DNA from 3 places in the Streptomyces sp. NPDC001100 genome. Region 1 is predicted to be linked to each of the others. Evidence: riboswitches for the same ligand, from Rfam matches in the RefSeq annotation. Region 1 holds a riboswitch; each other region holds the start of a gene.
The links. A riboswitch is a leader RNA that binds a small molecule or an ion and turns the genes downstream of it on or off. The one in region 1 is predicted to bind cyclic di-AMP.

Region 1 (7,384 bases):
TCCGGCGACCTGGACCCGAGCGCCAACTTCTGGCACACGGGCGGCGACAAGCTCGTCCTCACGACGGACAAGGGAGCGGAGCGAGCCCGTCAACTCGGCCTCGCCGCCGACGTCTTCGCCCTCGGCCCCGAACTCGACTGGCGCCTGCTCCTTGAACACCTGCACTCCGTCAGGGGAGTTGACCGCCTGATGGTCGAGGGCGGCGGCACGATCCACACCCAGCTCCTCCAGCAGGGCTTGGCCGACGAACTCCAACTCGTCCTGGCCCCCCTCTTCGTGGGCACCCCGGACGCCCCCCGCCTCTTCGGCCCTGGCACCTACCAGTCGGGCCGCCTGCGCCTGCTGGAGACCCGCCCCATCGAGGACGTCGTCCTCATGCGCTACGAACCCACCGCCCCCGGCACCGGCGACCTCCCCGCCGCCGCCGACCACCACTGGCTCGCCCTCGCCTGCGAGCTGGCCGCCGACTGCCCGCCCTCGGAGACGGCGTTCAGCGTCGGCGCGGTGGTGGTCGCGGCGGACGGCACGGAACTGGCCCGCGGCCACTCCCGCGAGGCCGGTGACCCGGTGGTCCACGCGGAGGAGGCGGCCCTCGCCAAGCTGGACCCGGCGGACCCGCGCCTCGCGACTGCCACGGTCTACACGAGCCTCGAACCCTGCACCCACCGAGCCTCCCGCCCCAAGCCCTGCGCCCGCCTCATCCTCGACGCGGGCGTACGACGTGTGGTGACGGCCTGGCGCGAGCCGGACACGTTCGTGACGGGGGCCGACGGGAGCGGGATGCTGGCGGCGCGGGGGGTCTCCGTGGTCGTACTCCCGGAGTACGAGGAGCGGGCGAAGGCGCCGAACAGGCATCTGCCCGGCTGAGCCGGGACCCCTTCTCCAGAAAAGCGTGACACTTTCCGATGAAACCGACACGCTTTTCCGGGACACCTACCCTCCGCGCCCCGCTCCGGCCCCCGTGTTCACGGGACCAGGACGATCCGACCGGGCAGACCGCCCCGGGTCAGCCGGGCGTGGGCCTCCGCCGCCCGCGCCAGGGGATACACCTCGGCCACGCGCGGTGTCAGCACGCCGACCTCGGCGAGCGCGGAGAGATACGCGAGCCGGGGCGCGTCGGGACCGGCGGCGGTGTGGCGCACCACCATGCCCCGCTCCGGCGCCGGCAGCACGTCCAGCCGCACGCTCACATAGACCCCGCCGTCCCGGACGGCCGCCATCGCGGGTGCGCCCGGCGGCGCCGCGTCGAGCACGCCGTCCACGCCGCCGGGCACCAACTGCCGTACCGCCGCGCCCGGTTCCTCGTCGCGGGACACGAACCAGGTGGCGCCGCGAGAGCGCAGATACTCCTCGTCCTCGGGCCGCCCCTGCGCGACGATCCGCACGCCCCGCGTCCGGGCCAGCTCCACGGCGTAGCCGCCGACGGCCCCGCCCGCGCCGGTGATCAGCAAGGTGTCGCGGGGGTGCAGCGGGAGGTGGTCCAGGGCCGGCGAGGCGGTCGTCGTGTTGAGCGGGATCGTTGCCGCGAGCGTCGGGTCCATGCCCTCCGGGGCGGGGGCGAGGGAGTTGAGGTTGGTCACCAGGTATTCGGCCTGGGCCTTCGTGGGGCGCAGCACGGGGGCGTCGAACACGATCACCGGGGTGCCGACCTCAAGGAGCACACCCGGCCCGACGGCGGCGACCTTCACGCGGACCTCCAAGGGACCCGGCTCCGGAAGCGGGACCTCCAGGACCTCGACGACCTCGGGTCCCCCGGGTCTTCCTGACGACTGCTGCGCGCATGGCATTCACTCTTCCGTTTGCTAAATGGAACCCCTCAAACGGTAGGCGCGCCGCGACCGCTGCGTAAGGAGGCACTTCCAAGTGCGTTACGCCCCGGCGTCACAACCCCGCGTCGTAGCGGGCCCGCGCCTCGTCGACCTCGCCGGTCTTCTCGGCGTCCCACTCGCGCACCTGGGACAGCAGGCCGTAGAGGCCCTGCCCGAGGGGGGGGGCTACTTACCACTCGATTGTAACTCACCTAGAATTGAAAAGATTAACAACAGCAAATCGAGAGGTGTCTGTCCTGGACGGTTGACCGATCGGCCCATCAGATCCTGCGCCCCGCCGCCCACCGGGTCACGCTCGCAGTGGACCGGTGCGGACAACGGCGGAGGTAGGACACATGAGGGCAGTGGCGGTGCTGGGCGCGTCCGTGGTCGTGGGGCTGCTCGCCTCGTGCGGGGCGGCGGACACCGGTACGCGGACCATGGCGAGGGCGCTGCCCGCCGGTGCGGCGTTCACGCACCCCGGAGTGCTGGTCAGCAAGGGGCAGCTGGACGCCGTACGGAAGAACGTGGCGGCCGGGAAGCAGCCCTGGCTGAAGGCGTACTTCGGGATGCGGGACAGCAAGTACGGGTCGTACAAGTACACGGCGAAGCCCTACGCCGACGTCGACTGCCCCTGGAACGGCAAGGCCGCGCACGGGTGTGTCGAGGAGCGCGAGGACGCGATCGCGGCGTACACGCAGGCGCTGCTGTTCAGCATCACGGGCAAGGAGCACCACGCGCTCAAGGCGCGGGAGATCATGGACGACTGGTCGGCGAAGATGAAGGAGCACACCTCCGAGGACGCCGGGCTGCAGACCGCGTGGGCCGGGTCGACCTGGGCGCGGGCGGCGGAGATCGTGCGGTACACGCCGGGGGCCGGATGGCCGGACGACCGGGTGCAGCGGTTCGCGACCATGCTGCGCACCGCCTACCAGCCCGAGGTGACGAAGGATCTGCCGGACTACAACGGCAACTGGGACCTCGCGATGACCGACGCGGCGATCGGCATCGCCGTCTTCCTCGACGACCACAAGGCCTTCGACGCGGCCGTCGCCCGCTTCCGCGACCGCGTGCCCGCCTACTTCTACCTGGAGAAGGACGGCAAGGTGCCGCTCACCCCGGCCCGCTCGACCGTCACCACCCCGCAGAAACTCACGACGTACTGGTTCAAGCAGACCACCTTCAAGGACGGCATCGCCCAGGAGACCTGCCGCAACTTCAAGCACGTCGGGTACTCCCTCGCCGCCACCGGGCACATCGCCGAGACCGCCTGGCACCAGGGCGTCGACCTCTACAAGGACGTCAAGGACCGGCTCGCCGCCGCCCTCGACTTCCACGCCCGCTACCAGCTTGGCGAGGCCGCGCCGGCCTGGCTGTGCGGCGGCAAGGTCGACCGGAACATGGGCCCCGACCTGGAGGTTCCGCTCAACCACCTGGAGGACCGGCTCGGCATGAAGCTGTCCGCCGCGCACAAGCTCGCCGAGACCACCCGGCCGGCCGGCAGCGACGACCTCTTCGTCTCCTGGGAGACCCTCACGCACGCCGGTAACCCCGCCGACTGAAACGTGTGTGACATCGGACCCCGCGGATGGCGTATAGTTGGGAACACAACGGCGCGGGGTGGAGCAGCTCGGTAGCTCGCTGGGCTCATAACCCAGAGGTCGCAGGTTCAAATCCTGTCCCCGCTACTCAAGGCCAAGGGCCGGAATCCAGAACATGGATTCCGGCCCTTGGTGTTTCTCCCCGTCCTTCTCCCCCTGTCGGCCCACCCCGCTCGCCGCCCTCCCTCCACCGGGAAAAACTGGACGCGTGGAGGAGGGTCCGTATGTGCGAGCCGGCGGGCGCCTGCCCGGCGATCCCGTGCCCGACCCGGGCCTCGGCCCCGACGAGGGACGGCGGACCGCCCGCGTCCTCGCCCTCGTCCGCCGGCTGCCCGCGCTGCTGCTGATCGTCGGCGCCTGCTACGACTACCTCACCCCGCAGGCCTTCACGGCGGCCCCGTTCTTCACCGCCGCCCCGCTCGTCGCCGCCCCGCTCTACTCCCGGCGCGGCACCGTCCTCACCGGCCTGGCCTCGGTCGCCGTCGTCCTCGCGGTCCACATCAGGCTCGGCATCGTCCTCCACATCGACGCCGTCACCGAGATGGCCACCGTGGCCACAGTCGCCGTCCTGGCCGTCCTCATCAACACCCTCGTCCGCCGCAGCAGCGAACAGCTCGCCTCCGTACGCGAGATCGCCGAGGCCGCCCAGCGCGCCGTACTGCCCGAACCGGCCGAGCGGATCGGCGGGTTCGAGATCGCCGCGCGCTACGAGGCGGCGCAGGAGGGCGCGTTCATCGGCGGCGACCTGTACGCGGTCCAGGACACCCCGTACGGCGTACGGCTGGTCGTCGGCGACGTGCGCGGGAAGGGCATGGGCGCGGTCGCCGCCGTGGCCGTGGTCATCGGGGCGTTCCGGGAGGCCGCCGAGCAGGAGACCACCCTGGAGGCGGTCGCCCAGCGGCTGGAGCGGGCGCTGGCCCGCGAGGGCACCCGGCGGGACGGGCTCGACGCGTTCGAGGGGTTCACCACGGCCGTCCTCGCCGAACTCCCGCACGGCGACGGCGTCCTGCGGATCGTCGACCGCGGCCACCCGCCGCCGCTGCTCCTGCACGCCGACGGCACCGTGGACACCCTGCTCGTCAAGGAACCCGCACTGCCCCTGGGAATGGGGGAGTTGGGCTTCCGGCCCGACCGGGCCGAGGAGTTCGCGTTCCCCGGCGGCGCCACCCTGCTCCTCTACACCGACGGCCTGTCCGAGGCCCGCGACTGCCAGGGCGTGTTCTACGACCCCGGGGAGCGGCTGACCGGTCGGACCTTCCGCAGCCCCGAGGCGCTGCTCGGCATCCTCGCCAAGGAGGTGCGCCGCCATGCCGGGGGCGGGATGACGGACGACATGGCGATGATCGCCGTACGCCGTCCATGACCGGTCGACGCCCGGTCAACTCACCCGTTTTTCGCCGTTCGTGGGCTCTTCGTCCTGCAAGGAAAGGTTAATGATCAAGCGAACGGGCTTGGAAACGGGCGCCCGTGTCTATTAACGTTCGATAACGCAGCACGGTCGTCCCAGCCGTCACAAGAGACAGCTCCGTGCGCACGCGCCGAATTCCGCAAGGGAACCGGGGAACCACCACCTTGGGGTGAATCGCTCGTCAACAGCCGTGGGAACACGGCAGGTTGACGCGCGTAGGAGACCTTCCTGCTCCGAACCCGTCAGCTAACCCGGTAGGCGAGAAGGAAGGAAAGGAGCACGCCCACGTGGCGTCAAACCAGGCTGCCCCAGAAGCCCCGTTCGTCTACGGCGGATTCCGCCCCGACGAGGGCCCCTGGGAGGAGTGGAACCCCAGCGCGGAGACCGTTCTTCCCAACCGCGGCAAGCACCGTGTCGCCAAGCAGCGTGGTGGCGGGGGATTCGCCCGCAGCTCCACCGTCCTGGGCGTCGGTGTCATAGCCGCCGTGAGCGCCGGCGGGATGGCCAGCGCCAACACCGGCAAGCCGCCCGTCTCGATCTCCCTGCCCGATCTGCCCTCCGTGGGCCATCTCCTGGGCGACTCCTCCAGTACGCCGAAGGGTTCCGCGACCGCGCTCAGCAGCGTCGGCGTGACCACCACCGAGACCGCCAAGGGCACCTCGGGCGCGGGCGAACTGCTGCGCAACCGGATCATGGAACAGGCCGAGCTCCAGCAGCTCCAGGTCGACGGCAAGTCCCAGGCCGCCGCCGAGGCCGCCGTCGCCAAGCAGGTCGACGCCGCCGCCGCGAAGGCCGAGAAGGACGCCGCACAGAAGGCCGCCGACGCGAAGAAGGCCGCGGAGGCCGCAGCCAAGAAGAAGGCCGAGGCCGCGAAGCTCGCCGCCCTCGCCAAGCAGTACACGCTGCCCGTCGGCTCGTACACGATCACCGGGACCTTCGGCCAGGCCGGCTCCATGTGGTCCTCCGGCTACCACACCGGACTCGACTTCGCCGCCCCCACCGGCACACTGATCAAGGCCATCCACAGCGGCACGGTCACCGAGGCGGGCTGGGCCGGCGCCTACGGCTACCGCACGATCATCACCCTCGACGACGGCACCGAGCTGTGGTTCTGCCACCAGTCCTCGATCAACGTCAGCGCCGGGCAGAAGGTCTCCACCGGCGAGGTGATCGGCCGCGTGGGCGCGACCGGCAACGTGACCGGGCCGCACCTCCACCTGGAGGTGCACCTCAACGGCGCCGCCACGGCGAGCGACCCGGCGCCCTGGCTGCGCAGCAAGGGCCTCAACCCGTAAGACTCTGTACGACCCCGTAAGACCCCGGAGGCCCCTGGGGCACCCGCTGGAATATCCGGTTCCGGTCCGGCTGTTGACGTAGGGCATGACTTCTCTTCGCAAGCTGGGCCGGTCCGACCTGGAGATCTTCCCGCTGAACCTCGGCGGCAACGTCTTCGGCTGGACCGCCGACGAGGCGACCTCCTTCGCGGTCCTCGACGCCTACGCCGCCGCGGGCGGCAACTTCGTCGACACCGCCGACTCCTACTCGGCGTTCGCCCCGGGCAACCACGGCGGCGAGTCCGAGACCGTCATCGGCAAGTGGGTCAAGGCCCGCGGCAACCGCTCCGACGTCGTCATCGCCACCAAGGTCAGCCAGCACCCCGACTACCCGGGACTGTCCGCCGCCAACATCAAGGCCGCCGCCGACGCCTCCCTGCGCCGCCTGGACACCGACCACATCGACCTCTACTACACCCACTTCGACCAGGTCGAGGTGCCGGTCGAGGAGATCGTCGGCGCGCTGGACGAGCTGGTGAAGGCGGGCAAGGTGCGGTACATCGCCGCCTCCAACATCACGCCCGAGCGCCTCCAGGCCTCCCTGGACTTCTCCGACCGCGAGGGCCTGGCCCGCTATGTCGCGATCCAGCCGCACTACAACCTCGTCTCCCGCGACACCTACGAGGGAGAACTCCGGGACGTGGCCGAGCGCAACGGCCTCGCGGCGCTGCCCTACTTCGCCCTCGCGGCCGGCTTCCTCACCGGCAAGTACCGGCCGGGTACGACCGTGGACAGCCCGCGGGCCGGACGGGCCGCCGGCTACCTCGAATCCGAGCGCGGCCAGAAGGTCCTGACCGCCCTGGACGAGATCGCGCGGGCCCACGACGCCTCCGTCGCGACGGTCGCCCTCGCCTGGCTCGCCGCCCAGCCCACGGTCGCCGCACCGATCGCCTCCGCCCGGAGCGTCGAGCAGCTGCCCGACCTGCTCGCCGTGGCCGAACTGACCCTCACGGACACCGAGATCGAGCAGCTGACCCAGGCCTCCGCCTGAGGCTCGTCAGGACCGGTACGGGTTGTACGCGGGATACGGCGCCGCCGTGTTCCCGTACACCCCGTACACCGGCCACGGCGGCACCACCACCGGCACCGGCGGCGCGATCCGCCGCGCCGCGTACTCCAGCGCGGGCCGCGCCACCTCCCGCCGCCGCCACAGCTCGTGCAGCAACTCCCTTTCCCGTACGGCGAAGTCGGCGCCGGCGCGGCCCCGCGCGGCCCGGTGGCGCAGGAACGCCA
Region 2 (7,384 bases), on a different contig from region 1:
GGAACTCGGCCTGGAGCGGGCGGCGTTGACCGCTTCCTGAGTCGTACGGAGGGCTCGGTCCGCCGTCCTCGTGGTCGGCGCACGCCGCTGACGAGGACCTCGGCGGCGTCCGCACCCGAACAGAACGGTGCCGTTCCGCCGGCGGACGACGGTTCGCGGCCACCCGGGTGGGTGTCGGCTCGCGGAGACGGCCGGCCGCGCCACCGGCGTCCGCCCGTGCCGCTCCGCGAAGTCCGGACAGGTCTCACCGGGCGGTCCGGGCAAGCCGGACGCACCGGACGCACCCGCCGTGCCGAGCCCTGGGGCGGCACACGCCCCGGCACAGCAGCCGCACCCGTCACCCCGTCAAGCCACCCAGTCGATCCGCATCTTGATGTCGTCCGGCGACAGCGCGCCCTTGGCCTCCACGTGGTCGCCCGAGGACTCGCCGCGCAGTCGGCGTCCGATCCACGGCACCAGGTACTCGCGCGCCCAGTGCACGTCGTCGCGGCGGATGTCGAGCGTGCCGCGCGGGGGCAGGGGCGGCCAGGGCTGGTCCGGGTCGGCCGGGACCTCGATGCCGAGGACCTGACCGGCGCGGAGCGCCACGCGCGTGTGGCCCTCGGGAGAGAGGTGGAGCCGGTCGCCGTCCCAGGCCCGGCGGTCCTGGATCGTCTTCAGGGACCACAGGTCGAGCACCGGGCAGCCGTAACGGTCGGCGATGGCCCGCACATGTCCGTTGTAGGTGGCGATCTTGCCGCGCAGATGCTTGAGCACGGGCACGTTGCGGGTGTCGAAGCCGGTCGTCACCAGGACGGTGCCGACGGCGGAGGTGAGGTCGGCGACCGCGCGTTCGAAGCGCTCGGCCACCTCGTCGGGGTCGGTGCCGGGACGGATGATGTCGTTGCCACCCGCGCAGAAGGAGACCAGGTCGGGGCCGATCTCCTTGGCCCGGGCGAGCTGGTCCGCCACGATCTGGTCGAGCAGTTTCCCGCGCACGGCGAGGTTCGTGTACGCGAAGTCGCCCTCGGGCCGCCGGTCCGCGAGCAGTACCGCGAACCGGTCGGCCCAGCCGACCATCGCCCCGTCGGGCCCGGGGTCGCCGACGCCCTCGGTGAAGCTGTCCCCCACCGCCACGTACGACCCGATCACTGATCTGTTGTCACTCTTCGAATCGTTAGCCACGGCAACCATAGTTCACCCTGGACTGTGACCTACGCGATCGTATTTTAGGGTTGACGAGCGGTGAGATAAGCCACTTGTAAAGGGTTGTCCAAAGTCGGAATAAGCCCCTGGCCAGGTACGTTGACCCCGGGAACCGCCCGCGCAGGGCCCCGACGTCAGCCGACGGTGACGCCGTGCGAGCGGAGGTAGGCGACCGGGTCCACGTCCGAGCCGTAGTACGGAGTGGTCCGGATCTCGAAGTGCAGGTGCGGGCCGGTCACGTTGCCGGTCGCGCCGGAGAGGCCGATCTGCTGGCCCTCGGTCACGGTCTGGCCGGCCGAGACGGACAGCTGCGACATGTGGGCGTACTGCGAGTACTCGCCGTCCGCGTGCCGGATGACGACCTCGTTGCCGTAGGCGCCGTCGTAGGCCGCCGAGACGACCGTGCCCGCGGCGACCGCCTTGACGGTGGTGCCGGTCGGGACGACGAAGTCGACGCCCGTGTGGTAGCCGCTGGACCACATGCTGCCCGCGACGTGATAGCCGGTGCCGATGGTGCCGCCGGTCACGGGGAGGGTGTAGCCGCTGGAGGTGCTGGTGGTGTCGGCGCTCTGCGTGGCGGTCGTCCTCTTCGACGAGGAGGACGACGAAGAGGAGGAGGAAGAGGACGACGAACCGGACGACTTGGCCGTACTCGTCGTGCCCTTCTTGCCGAGGGAGAGCTTGAGGCCCGGGTGGATCAGCGAGGGGTCGGCGCCGATGGCCTCGCGGTTGTCCTGGTAGATCTTCTTCCAGCCGCCGGTGACGTCCTGGTCCTCGGCGATCTTCGCGAGCCAGTCGCCCGCCTTCACCGAATACGTCCTGACGCCTTCGGTCTTGGCGGTCGCCGCCTTCCGCGTCACCGTCTTCTCGGTCGCCGGAACCGACTGAACGGCCTTTTCCGGAGCGGAAGCCGAAGGGGCGGCATGGGCGCCGGCGGCTCCCACGAGCGGAAGCGCGAGCGCCGCGCCGCCGGTTCCCGCTACGGCTATCGAGCGGCTGAGACGCTGGGACTTCGGACGGCGGTGCTTACCCTTCGCGGGCATGACGAATTCCTCTCCGGCGCCTGCGGGGTGAGCTGTCGGGTGCGGGCTGGAGATGCCCGGCCGCGCACTGGTCGCGGCTTTACCCCAAGCCCGTTCCGGAGACCGGAACAGGCGTCCTACCTGTGGGTCCCCCGCTCCTGCCGCATACGGGTGGGTGTGTGCGGAGTCCGGTCGGCGGCAGGATTGGGCGTCCGTCCGGATTGGTGGCGAACGTAAGCGAGGAAGACGCAAAGGGACAAGCAGGAGGTTCCACGGTTTTGGGCTTCTTGTGATCTCCTGTGGGAATTCACAGTCACCCTCCGTGAATTCCCACCCGACTTCCACCTCAATTCCCCTGGAAAAGCATGTCAATTACGTGAACATGACGAGCGACGCACGGTCACGGATATGACGCTGCTCACGTACAACCCCTCAGCTTCCCTTATTCCAGAGCGAGTTGTAACGAAGGCTGCAATTCGGGCAGAAGGCTCAGATGCGACGCAGCCGGAGAACCGTCGCATCGAGGTCACCGCGCAGCCCGGTCCGCAGTCCGTGGTGCAACAGCACGGCACCTCGGTGGACTTCACCCGTTTCGAGGCATTCGTACGACGCCGTCGGGTCGAGCCCGCGCAGCCGGAGCGCCGGCACCGGCTCGCCGTAGTGCTGCGCCTGGAGCAGGGCGAGGACGACGCTCTCGTCGCCGCGCACGTACTGGACGGCGCTCAGTCCGCCGGTCGGCGGGCGCAGCCGGTGCAGGTCGCCGCGCTGGACGAGCGGCCGGATCTCCTTGTAGAGGGCGATCCACTCGTGGGCCTCGGCGAGTTCCTCCTCGGTCCACTCGGAGAGGTCGCCGCCCACACCGAGGACACCGGCCATGGCGCTCACGAACCGGAAGCGCAGGCTGCTGACCCGGTCGTTGAGCTGGGTGTTGGGGCTGTCGGTGACCCAGGCGGCCATCACGCGCGCGGGGTGGATCTGGCTGAAGCCGTGCTGGATGGCGAGCCGGTCGAGCGGGTCGGTGTTGTCCGAGGTCCACACCTGGTCGGTGCGGCTGAGGATGCCGAGGTCGATCCGGCCGCCGCCGCCCGAGCAGGACTCGAAGGCCACACCGGGGTGGGCCGCCCGCAGCCGGTCCAACAGGGCGTACAGCGCGCGCACATGGTCGACCCAGAGGCGCTGCGGATAGGCGTCGCCGGGCCAGCCCGCGTCGGTGAAGCAGCGGTTGAAGTCCCACTTCACATAGTCGATCGGGGCGCTGGAGAGGAGTCCGTCGAGCTGCTCCCAGAGGTACTCCTGGACGTCCTCGCGGGCGAGGTTGAGGACGAGCTGATTGCGGAACTCCGTCCGCTTTCGTCCCTCTTGGTACTGCACCCAGTCCGGGTGGGCGCGGTACAGGTCGCTGTCCGGGTTGATCATCTCGGGCTCGACCCAGATGCCGAACTGCATGCCCAGTGAGTGGACGCGGTCCGCGAGGGGCTTGAGGCCGGCGGGGAAGCGGTCCGGGTTGGGGGTCCAGTCGCCGAGTCCTGCGCGGTCGCTGGTGCGGGCGCCGAACCAGCCGTCGTCGACCACGAACAGTTCGACGCCGGCCGCCGCGGCGCGCTGCGCGAGGACCTCCTGCTGCTCCTCGGAGATGTCGAACTGCGTGGCCTCCCAGGAGTTGTAGAGCACGGGCCGGTCCCGGTCGGCGTCCGGGATGACGTACGTCCGCTGGTAGGCGTGCCAGGTGCGGCTGGCGCCGCCGAAGCCTGCGTCGCTCCACAGGGCGGCGAAGAGGGGCGTCGTGAAGGACTCCCCGGCGGCGAGGCTCAGCAGCCCGGACTCGTCGTACCCGGCGCCGCCGGTGATCTGCACGCGCGCGTCCGGGAGTTGGGCCACGGCGATCCGCCAGGACCCCGACCAGCCGAGGGCGCAGCCGTAGACCTCGCCGCGTTCCTCGGTCGCGTCGGTGTCGAGCGCGACCCAGGGGAGGTACTGGTGTCCGGTGTGGCCGCGACGGCTGCCGATGACCTTCTCACCGTAGGTGAGGGGGGAGCGCACCAGCCGCGACTCGGCGGCCCAGCGTCCGTGCACGTGCGACAGCTGCCACTCCTCGCGGTCGGGCAGCGTCCAGGTCGCGGAGTCGGCGCGCAGCAGCTCCAGCGGCTCGGTCCCCTCGTTGTCGAGGACCGTCCAGCGCTCCACGACGTCACCGCGCGACCGGTAGTGCAGGGTGATCGTCAGTCCCGCGTCGCGGAAGCGGAGCCGCAGCTCGTCGCCGTCGGTGTCGTAGCGGTCGAAGGTCCACTCGGTGCCGCGCCGCTCGGCCGTGCGCACCGACAGGGCGGGCCGGACGAAGCGGGGGCCGCCCTCGACCGGGTACTCCTCGCGTCCGTCGAGCGGGGCCTCGAAGGAGGGGCCGCCGGGGAGCGGGCGGGCGGCGAGTTCCTCTGCGTCGGCGAGCGCGATACGGGGACCCCAGTGGAGATGGAGCAGTTCGTCGCGCTCGGTGAGATGGACGGCGTAACTGCTCGTGGGTCCGGACAACACCCACGTACGGCCGTTCTCGGCGGTCTCCAGCATCAAGTCCCTCACAGATTCGAACAAGTCCACTCAAGCGCCAACATCATCAATGGTGCGGGCCCTGCGAGGCAACGCCTGTGGAGAACTCATAACCTGTGGAAACCCATGTGCCGCGTCCGGGTCAGCGATGCCGGCCCGGTCCGGTCGGCACTCCGCTGAAGCCGGCCGGTACGGAGGAGTTGTCGGCGAGCCAGGCTTGTACCCGGTCCGCCCGCTGCCCGTCGGCCGGGCCGGACCGGAAACAGGTGTCCAGGGTGTCGAGCAGGGCGCCGACCGCGCGGCGGCCCAGCGGCTCGCGCACCCGGTCGTACGCCTCGGCCGCGCGGTCCCGCCACAGCCGTGCGTCGTCGGCCGCCGACGGGGTGGGCGGGCCGAACGCCGCGACGACCGCCAGGCCGAGGGCGGACATCGCCCTGCGGTCGAGCGGTGCCGTGGGGCTGTCCCAGACACGGCGAAGATCGCCCGGGCCTCCTGGAAGCGGTCGCCGTGGAGGGCGAGCGCTCCGCGCAGGATGGCCGCGGCGGCGCGGAGGTCGTCCGCGCCCAGTTCGTCGGCGAGCCGCGCCACCTCCGCGAGCCGGTGCTCGGCCGTCGCGATCGCGCCCTCCCCGATGTCCAGGCAGACGATCCGCAGCGTGGAGTACGCGTGGAGCGCACGCGCGCCGATGGGGCGCAGGAGGTGGACGGCTTCGGTCCAGTGCGCGCGGGCCCGGTCGCGGAAGCCGCCGCTCTCGTCCGCGTCGCCGCACAGCACGAGGGAGAACGCCCGCGCGTAGTCGCCGCCCGCGGCGCGCGCCGCCGCGACGGCGGTCCGGCCGCGGGCGCGGGCGCCGTCGATGTCGCCGTGCTGGAGGCGGTACGTCGTCCAGTTGGTCTGCAGGACCGCCCGGTCCCAGTGGAAGGCGGTGCCCGCGATGCCGTTCTCGGCCCGTTCGAAGAGTTCCTCCACGTCGTCGTGGCGTCCGCTCAGCATGGCGTGGAGCGGCTCGTGGCAGGCTCCCAGGACTCCGACGTCGGGGTTCTTCGCCCGCCGGCACGTCACCTGGTACTGGTCGATGAAGGGGGCCGGCCTCGGCGGGCCGCGGCCCCCCGCACACCGGTGGTGTCGAGGACTTCGTCCACGAACTCGTCGACCGCGAGCTGCCGTGGGACGAGGCGCGGCGCGAGTTCATGCGGATGCACCGGCCGCAGTCCCTGCTGCAACGGCTGATCGAGCCCGAGGAGATCGCCAACATGGTCGTCTGCCTCGTCTCCGACCAGGCCTCGGCCACGACGGGCGGTGCGCCTGCGGGTCGACGGTGGCTACGTCGACTCGATCCTGCCCTGACGACGGGCCCCTCCCCTCGCGAGAGACGCTGGTCAGCGGCCCGACAACTGCCGGGCCGCAGTACGTGTGTCGTATCGTCGACAGCGTGCCCGCCGGTGAGCCGCGTCGTCGGGCCGAGTGGGAGGAGCCCTCGTGACGCAGCAGATTCCGTCGACCGAGCCGGAGTTGTCCGGAGTACGCAATTTCCGGGACGTGGGCGGGCTCCCGACGATGGACGGACGGCGGGTGCGGCAGGGTGTGCTGTTCCGCAGCGGGCATCTCGCGCACGCGACCGAGGAGGACGCCGCGTTCCTCGGCTCGCTCGGCCTGCACACGATCTTCGACTTCCGCAACGCGTCGGACCAGAAGCTGGAGGGCCCCGACGTCGAGCTGCCCGGCGTGCGCAATGTGAACCTGCCGCTGTCCGACCCGGCGGACGGCTCCGAGTTCTGGAAGATGGTCCGTGACGGCGAGATCGAGCAGCTGCGCGCGATCCTCGGCGGCGACAAGGGCGCCAACCGGATGATCGCCTCGTACCGCACGATCGTCACCGACCGCACCGCCGAGCACTCCCAGGTGCTGCGCGCGCTCGCCGAGGACAGTGTTCCGGCGCTGATGCACTGCGCGGCGGGCAAGGACCGCGCGGGCCTGTCGATAGCCGTGACGCTGCTCGCCCTCGGGGTGGAACGCGAAGCGATCGTCGCCGACTACCTGGAGTCGAACGCCAAGCACCGCCGCTACAGGGTGCGCCGCAGCGGCTCCTCCGCCACCGCCTACTCCCCCGAGGTGATGGAGCTCCTCAGCCCTCTCTTCGACGCCCGCGCCGAGTATCTGACGGCGGCCTTCGAGACCGTCGAGGAGACCTGGGGCGGCGTGGACGCCTATCTGGAACAGGGGCTCGGAGTCACCCCGGAGATCCGGGAGCGGCTGCGCGAGCGACTGCTCGACTGAACTCGCGCCCGCGGCGGGCTACTTGGCGCCCAGGGTGAACAACAGGTAGATGAAGGCCGCGAAGAGGTGGCCGACGGCGATGTAGATGAGGAGCCGTACCCACAGGGCACGGGGGAACCTGTCCTCGATGTTGTTGCCGCTCATGGTGTGTCTCCGGTGATCGGGCCCAGGCACAGGGCGGCCGTGGGACTCTGCAGCAGGGTGTGGACGAAGAGCACCTCGACGCCGTCCTCGCCGGCGGCGGCGAGGCGGTGCGGGGTGAGCGAGTCGAAGTGTGCGCTGTCGCCGGGCGCGAGGAGGTGCGCGGTGTCGCCGAGCCGCAGCCGCAGCCGCCCCGTGAGGACGTACAGCCACTCCTC
Region 3 (7,384 bases), on a different contig from region 1:
GGAGAACATCGTGGCTGCAGCGTCGTGTGCCGGCGCTCGTCGTACTGCCACCGGGAGCACGGCAGGGCTCTCACGATCGGGGATACCCACCCGATGGCCGACGACCGCCGCGCAGCAACAGGCTTGTTAGGGCTGAGGCATTCCAGCCGGGCCGCCCGCACCCATTGACGGACGCTCCGACCACCGCGAGTCGCGACAGGATCGCAGATCAGGGTGGCCACGGGGAGGACCACTGGCCAGTTGCCGAACGCAACGGCGACAACACTCCCGCCAGAGAGCCGTCAAACCGTGACAGGAATGTGAGACACGAGCCCCAGCAGAGAGCAATAAAGACCCTCCGACCTGGGCATTTTACTCGGTCACTAGAATCCGCTCCCATCATAACGTCATGTACGTCCTGTACATTTCTTACAGATGCCGAAGGAGGGGTACCCATGACCCGACCGTTCGCCCGCCATGTCCTGCCCGAATTCACGGAGCGCACCAGCTCCGGGCACCGGACGACGGACCCGTACTCGAAGCTGCTGGAGGAGCGGATCGTCTTCCTCGGGACGCCGATCGACGACATCTCGGCGAACGACGTGATGGCCCAGTTCATGCACCTGGAGTACCTGGCGCCGGACCGGGACATCTCGCTGTACATCAACTCGCCCGGCGGCTCGTTCACCGCGATGTCGGCGATCTACGACACGCTGCGGTACGTCACGTGCGACGTGGAGACGATCTGCCTCGGCCGGGCCGGCACCAGCGCGGCGGTGCTGCTGGCGGCGGGCACCCCGGGAAAGCGGTCGGCGCTGCCCGGCGCGCGGATGACGCTCCACCAGCCCTCGCTGCCCGAGCCGATCCAGGGTCAGGCGAGTGATCTCGCCATCCAGGCCGAGGAGTTGGCGCGCACCCGGTCCCAACTGGAGGCGGTACTGGCCCTGCACACGGGCCGGACGGTGGAGCAGGTGAGCGCGGACATCGAGCGGGATCGCATCCTCGACGCCCAACAGGCCCTGGAATACGGGCTGGTGGACCGGATCGTGTCCACCCGCAAGACCTCGCTCACCGAGTCCGGCGGGGAGTGAGCCGACGATGCTGCCGCCGGAACTTCCGCCGCTGCCCGCGTTGACGCGCGCCGAGGGCGAGTTGATCGACCGTTATCTGGACGTGGCCGACCTGCTGGGCCGTATCAACCCGGCGCACCACGGGGACACCTACCGTGGGCTGAGGGCCGCCCAGGCGCTGGTGGCCAAGGCCACCGAGCTGCGGGACGCGCTGGCCCTGATGCATCAGCGGGGCGAGACCGAGCTGCACGCCCCCACGCTCGCGCGGGCGCTGCGCGTGCTGGACGGAGAGCGCCGCACGGCTCGGGTCACGATCCCCGCACCCTCCGACAGTTGACGGACCCGGAGCCATGACGGCCGGGGTCGAAACGGGCCGAACGGCGTACCCCCGATCGGCGTAGTCGCCGCTCCGCCCATGCGGCCGTCCGGGTTGCGCAACACGCGTAGCCCGAGGGACGGGTGAGGTGTTCCGGTGCTGGTCCGAGGGTGGTGCGACCTCGACACGCCCTCGAACACCGATACGTTCAGCCGAACGAGTGAGTGGTGAGTAACCCCACAAATCCCCGATTCCGTTGGGCTTTTCGGACATTCATAGGTGAAGATCCCTGTCTGACGACAAGACCCCGCCGCAGCGGCGGGGCGATCCGGGCGGACGCCGAGTCCTGCCGCCGCCCGGATGACAGGTCGACAGGATTGCATCGGCAGGAGTGGAGGACCCAGGCACGACGGGTCGCCGGGACGGTCACGCCATGACCGGGCCGAGCAGCCCTTGGGGTGAAGCCGCGTCAGCGGCCGGGCAACTTTGTCAGCCCGAATCCGACAGGTCATCCTTCACAGGCGGCTGACGAAGGGTTGCGCATGACTGCGCTCAATCGTGTCCCGTCGCTGATGGTCAGGGCCGGTACGGCTTCGGCCTTCGCCATCGCCGCCGTAGGCGGTTCCGTCGTGATCCCGGGCGTCGCATCCGACGCCGCGGCCGCGACACCCGCGACGAAGGCACTCCAGGTCGCGGCGTCCAAGAAGGGCGCCCCGTACAGGTACGGGGCCACCGGGCCGGGCCGCTTCGACTGCTCCGGGCTCACGCTGTACTCGTACAAGAAGGCAGGCAAGAAGCTGCCCCGTACGGCGGCCCAGCAGTACAACAAGACCCACCACATCTCGGCCGGAAGCCGCAAGGCCGGGGACCTCGTCTTCTTCCACTCGGGCTCCAGCGTCTACCACGTCGGCATCTACGCCGGCGGCGGAAAGATCTGGCACGCCCCGAAGACCGGGGACGTGGTGCGGTTGCAGAAGATCTGGACCAAGAGCGTCTGGTACGGCCGGGTCAGCTGATCCGTGCTGAAGACTCCCGAGGGGGTGGCGGTCTCCTGACGGACCGCCACCCCCTCGGGTGTCCAGAGGCGTTCCGCATGTCCCTCTACGGCTCCTGCTGGCCCGCCGCGGTCACCGGCCGGGCCGGGACTGTCCAGGGCACCTCGATGGAGACCGTCTTGCCGCCCTCCAGGGTCGGCCGGACCCGCAGTTTGCCGCCGCACTCCGCGGTCAGCCAGCGGATGATGACCATGCCCCGGCCGTTGTCCTGCTGGACGGCGGCGGGCAGGCGCTTCGGGAAGCGGGGATGGCTGTCGGTGACTCCGATGCGCAGCTGTTCGTCACGCTCCAGCTCGATGTCCACCGTGAAGGTGGGTGACTGTCCGAAGGTGTGCTGTACGGCGTTGGTGGCGAGTTCGGAGACGATGAGGCGGATGGTGTCGGCGACCTCCGTGTCCGCCGGCAGTCCCCACTCCACGAGGGTCCCGACCACGTAGGAGCGGGCGGTGGAGACCGAGGCGGGATCGCTCGGCAGAGTGACGGATGCTTCCAGATGGTCTGCCATGGCGCGGTCGTCCCTTTCCCGCGGGACCGGTGTCCGACACGGAGCGGATGGTTCGAGTACGGTCCCGGACTGGTGCTTCTTCGCCAGACTGCCATTACCGCGTCGCCAACGGTGCCGATCCACCAAGATATGCATATATCTGTCGCTCAAAGCGGTGAACTCTGCGAACCCAGACTCTATTTGGGCGACTCGGAAGGAGTAAGGAGAAACCCATGCAGTACGGTCCCGCGGTGCGCCGCCGGAAACTGGGCGCCGAACTCCGCGCGTTGCGTGCGGACGCGGGGCTCACCAGCGGCGAGGCGGCCCGGCTGGTCGGCTGGCACCAGTCGAAGGTGAGCCGCATCGAGACCGGCGCGAGTGGCGTGAAACCGCCCGACGTCCGGTTACTTCTGGACGCCTATGAGGTCGGCGACGCACAACTCCGGGACATGCTGCTCGTGTTGGCGGGTTCCGACGACGGGGGCGGCCGGCACCACTGGTGGCACGCGTATCGCGGTGTACTGCCGCCCGCCTACCGGGACTTCATCAGTCTGGAGTCACAGGCCAGCACGATCCGCACCCTGGAGACCTCGGTCGTCCCCGGGCTGCTGCAGACACCCGAGTACGCCCGGGCGGTGACCCGGGCCGCCGTGGGAGGCCTCGACCACGACGGGCCGGAGCGGCTCGACGCGCTGGTGCAGGTGCGGCTGGCCCGGCAGGACATCCTGCGCGCCGATCCCCCACTCGAACTGAGCGTGGTCCTCGACGAGGCGGTGGTACGCCGGGAGGTCGGCGGGCCGGGTGTGATGGCACGGCAGCTGGCGCGGCTCACCGAGGCGGCCCAACTGCCCCAAGTCCGGCTTCAGGTCTTGCCGTTCGCCGCAGGAGCGCACATCGGCATCACCGGTCCTTTCGTTATCTTCTCCTTTCCGAGCACTTCTGATCTGGACGTGGTTGTTCTCGACCACTTGACGAGTAGCCTCTACCTCGAACGGAAAGAAGACCTAGAGGCCTACAGCGAGGCCTTCAACACCCTTCAGTTCCACGCCCTTTCACCCGAGGACTCGTTGGACTACATCGCCGGAATAGGTGACGGCGCGTAAGGAGGCACCATGTCTGCACTGCCTCGGAACGTACCTTCCAGTACCGATCTGTCCGGAGTGCGGTGGCTGCGCAGCAGCTACAGCACGGGAGCGAACAACTGCGTCGAGGCGGCCCGTCCGCACTCCGGCCCCCGCAAGGGGCTGCTCGCCGTACGCGACTCCAAGGACCCCCAGGGACCCGCCCTGCTCTTCTCCCCCGAGAGCTGGACGGGATTCCTCGGCGCCTTCCACTGATCGGTTCTCCTCGTCAGCGACGCACGACCGTGTCACGCCGACTCATGGTCGCGTTTCGCCGATCACACGTACAGCGCGTTCGATCTCGGCCCCGGAGAGGTCCGCTCGGGCGGTCAGCCTGAGCCGTGAGATGCCGTCGGGCACGGAAGGAGGACGGAAGCAGCCCACGGCCAGCCCTGCCGTACGGCAGTCGGCCGCCCATTGCACGGCCGCCTCCGGGGACGGTGCCCGCACCGACACCACCGCGGCGTCCGGACGTACCGCTTCCAGACCCGCGGCGGTGAACCGTGCGTGCAGCTCACTCGCCACGGCGCGCGCCCGGGCCGCCCGCTCGGGCTCGCGCCGCAGCAGGGTGAGCGCCGCCAGCGCCGCGCCCGCCGCCGCGGGCGCCAGCCCGGTGTCGAAGATGAACGTCCGCGCCGCGTTGACCAGATGGTCGATCACCCGGGCCGGCCCGAGCACGGCCCCGCCCTGACTGCCCAGCGACTTGGACAGGGTGACCGTCACGACCACGTCCTCGGCCCCCGCGAGCCCCGCCGCGTACGGCAGCCCGCGCCCGCCCTCGCCCAGCACCCCGAGCCCGTGCGCGTCGTCGAGCAGCAGCCCCGCCCCGAACTCCCGGCCGGCCTCGGCGAGCGCCCCCACCGGAGCCGCGTCCCCGTCCACGGAGAACACCGAGTCGGACACGACCACGGCCGGCCCGTCGTGCGTCCGCAGCGCCTTGCGCACCCCGTCCGGATCGGCGTGCCCCACGACCTGGGTGGCGCCCCGGGCCAGCCGGCAGCCGTCGATCAGGGAGGCGTGGTTGCCCGCGTCGGAGACGATCAGCGAGCCGTGCGGGGCCAGCGTGGTGACCGCGGCGAGGTTGGCCGCGTAGCCGGAGGAGAAGACGAGAGCGGCCTCGAACCCGGTGAACTCGGCCAGCTCGCGCTCCAGCCGGGCGTGCAGCTCGGTCGTCCCGGTGACGAGCCGCGAGCCGGTGGACCCGCCGCCCCAGGTCCGCGCCGCCGCCGCGGCCACTTCGACGACCTCGGGATGGTGGGCGAGCCCCAGGTAGTCGTTGCTCGCGAGATCGAGGAGCGGCGAGTCGGCGGGGCGCGGGCGCAGGGTCCGTACGAGCCCGGCGCGGCGGCGCAGCTCCGCCTGGTCGTCGATCCAGCCGAACGCCATGGTTCCTCCGGGGCTTTTGTAGGCAGTGCACAGACACTAATCGGACGACCAGCCGCCCATGGTGTGGTGATACCCACACCGTCGACCCCATGTCTTGTGCAATCTCTCCTTGGCCGAGGGCGGTCCCGTAGGACAGGATCGGGACTCATGGACCTGCTGAACACGCTCGTGGACAAGGGGCTTCGGCGCGAGCTGCCGACCCGCGCCGAAGCACTCGCCGTCCTCGCCACCTCCGACGACGACCTGCTGGACGTCGTGGCCGCGGCCGGAAAGGTGCGCCGGCACTGGTTCGGCCGACGGGTGAAGCTCAACTACCTCGTCAACCTGAAGTCCGGGCTGTGCCCCGAGGACTGCTCGTACTGCTCGCAGCGGCTCGGCTCCAAGGCCGACATCCTGAAGTACACGTGGCTGAAACCCGACGACGCCTCGAAGGCCGCGGCGGCCGGTGTGGCGGGTGGCGCCAAGCGGGTCTGTCTGGTGGCCTCCGGCCGGGGTCCGACCGACCGGGACGTGGACCGGGTCGCGGGCACCATCAAGGCGATCAAGGACCAGAACGAGGGCGTCGAGGTGTGCGCCTGCCTCGGCCTGCTCTCCGACGGCCAGGCCGACCGGCTGCGCGAGGCGGGCGCGGACGCCTACAACCACAACCTCAACACGTCCGAGTCGACGTACGGCGACATCACGACCACCCACACGTACGCCGACCGCGTCGACACCGTGCAGAAGGCGCACGCGGCCGGTCTCTCGGCCTGCTCCGGCCTGATCGCCGGCATGGGCGAGACCGACGAGGACCTCGTCGACGTCGTCTTCTCACTCCGCGACCTCGACCCGGACTCGGTGCCGGTGAACTTCCTGATCCCGATGGAGGGCACCCCGCTCGCCGCCGAGTGGCACCTCACCCCGCAGCGCTGTCTGCGCATCCTCGCGATGGTGCGGTTCGTGTGCCCGGACGTCGAGGTGCGCATCGCGGGCGGCCGTGAGGTCCACCTGCGCACGATGCAGCCCCTCGCCCTGAACCTCGCCAACTCGATCTTCCTCGGCGACTACCTGACGTCCGAGGGCCAGGCCGGCCAGGCCGACCTGGAGATGATCGCGGACGCGGGCTTCGAGGTGGAGGGCGCGGGCGAGGTGACACTGCCGCAGCACCGGGCGACCGTGGCGGCGGGCGGGTGCGGGTCGCACGAGGAAGCCTGCGGGGGCTGCGGTTCGCACGAGGAGGCGGGCGTCTGCGGCTCGGCTCCCGCCGCCACGCCCGCCCCTCAGGTCGACGAGGTGCGCCGCGACCTGGTCTCCGTACGCCGTCGAGGTGCCGGAACGGATCTCGCGCCCAATGCCTGACCCGACCGCCCTGCCCGGCATGCCCGTCGCCGAGCTGCTGGAACTGGACCGGCGGCACGTCTGGCATCCCTACGGTCCGATGCCCGGCCGTGTCGAACCGCTCGTCGTGGAATCGGCGAGCGGGGTCAGGCTCCGACTGGCGGACGGATCGGGCGAGTTGGTCGACGGCATGTCGTCCTGGTGGTCGGCGATCCACGGCTACAACCACCCCGTGCTCAACGAGGCCGCGCGCGAGCAGCTCGGCCGGATGAGCCACGTGATGTTCGGCGGGCTCACGCACGAGCCCGCCGTACGGCTGGCGAAGCTCCTTGTCGACATGTCTCCCGAGGGCCTGGAGCACGTCTTCCTCGCCGACTCGGGCTCGGTGTCGGTCGAGGTCGCGGTGAAGATGTGCCTCCAGTACTGGCGCTCGCTCGGCCGCCCCGCGAAACAGCGCCTGCTGACCTGGCGCGGTGGCTACCACGGCGACACCTGGCAGCCGATGTCGGTGTGCGACCCCGAGGGCGGGATGCACGAGCTGTGGTCGGGAGTGCTGCCGAGGCAGGTGTTCGTGGACGCGCCCCCGACCGAGTACGAGGAGTCGTACGCCGACCGGCTGCGCTCGGCGATCGAGCGGCACGCGCACGAGCTGGCCG

Region 2: another riboswitch for cyclic di-AMP. It lies ahead of ACWDEW_RS31375 (M23 family metallopeptidase); the one in region 1 lies ahead of ACWDEW_RS13365 (M23 family metallopeptidase).
Region 3: another riboswitch for cyclic di-AMP. It lies ahead of ACWDEW_RS21905 (C40 family peptidase); the one in region 1 lies ahead of ACWDEW_RS13365 (M23 family metallopeptidase).

The regions. Positions count from the first base shown of each region.
Region 1 is NZ_JBSFKO010000007.1:308,264-315,647, forward strand. It holds gene ACWDEW_RS13340 (dihydrofolate reductase family protein) at 1-867, shown strand, start outside; gene ACWDEW_RS13345 (zinc-binding dehydrogenase) at 966-1,688, opposite strand; gene ACWDEW_RS13350 (alginate lyase family protein) at 2,165-3,370, shown strand; tRNA gene ACWDEW_RS13355 (tRNA-Met) at 3,423-3,496, shown strand; gene ACWDEW_RS13360 (PP2C family protein-serine/threonine phosphatase) at 3,636-4,772, shown strand; cyclic di-AMP (ydaO/yuaA leader) riboswitch at 4,936-5,093, shown strand; gene ACWDEW_RS13365 (M23 family metallopeptidase) at 5,105-6,112, shown strand; gene ACWDEW_RS13370 (aldo/keto reductase) at 6,198-7,142, shown strand; gene ACWDEW_RS13375 (PrsW family intramembrane metalloprotease) at 7,149-7,384, opposite strand, start outside.
Region 2 is NZ_JBSFKO010000025.1:97,317-104,700, forward strand. It holds gene ACWDEW_RS31365 (TetR/AcrR family transcriptional regulator) at 1-40, shown strand, start outside; gene ACWDEW_RS31370 (SGNH/GDSL hydrolase family protein) at 346-1,131, opposite strand; gene ACWDEW_RS31375 (M23 family metallopeptidase) at 1,320-2,228, opposite strand; cyclic di-AMP (ydaO/yuaA leader) riboswitch at 2,233-2,395, opposite strand; gene ACWDEW_RS31380 (alpha-galactosidase) at 2,697-4,769, opposite strand; gene ACWDEW_RS31385 (hypothetical protein) at 4,800-5,810, opposite strand; partial or broken gene ACWDEW_RS31390 (SDR family oxidoreductase) at 5,852-6,095, shown strand; gene ACWDEW_RS31395 (tyrosine-protein phosphatase) at 6,228-7,025, shown strand; gene ACWDEW_RS31400 (DUF6126 family protein) at 7,044-7,169, opposite strand; gene ACWDEW_RS31405 (helix-turn-helix domain-containing protein) at 7,166-7,384, opposite strand, start outside.
Region 3 is NZ_JBSFKO010000014.1:128,922-136,305, forward strand. It holds gene ACWDEW_RS21895 (ATP-dependent Clp protease proteolytic subunit) at 435-1,070, shown strand; gene ACWDEW_RS21900 (hypothetical protein) at 1,078-1,386, shown strand; cyclic di-AMP (ydaO/yuaA leader) riboswitch at 1,725-1,904, shown strand; gene ACWDEW_RS21905 (C40 family peptidase) at 1,908-2,381, shown strand; gene ACWDEW_RS21910 (ATP-binding protein) at 2,467-2,925, opposite strand; gene ACWDEW_RS21915 (helix-turn-helix domain-containing protein) at 3,138-4,007, shown strand; gene ACWDEW_RS21920 (DUF397 domain-containing protein) at 4,017-4,241, shown strand; gene ACWDEW_RS21925 (8-amino-7-oxononanoate synthase) at 4,284-5,411, opposite strand; gene bioB (biotin synthase BioB) at 5,559-6,749, shown strand; gene ACWDEW_RS21935 (adenosylmethionine--8-amino-7-oxononanoate transaminase) at 6,742-7,384, shown strand, end outside.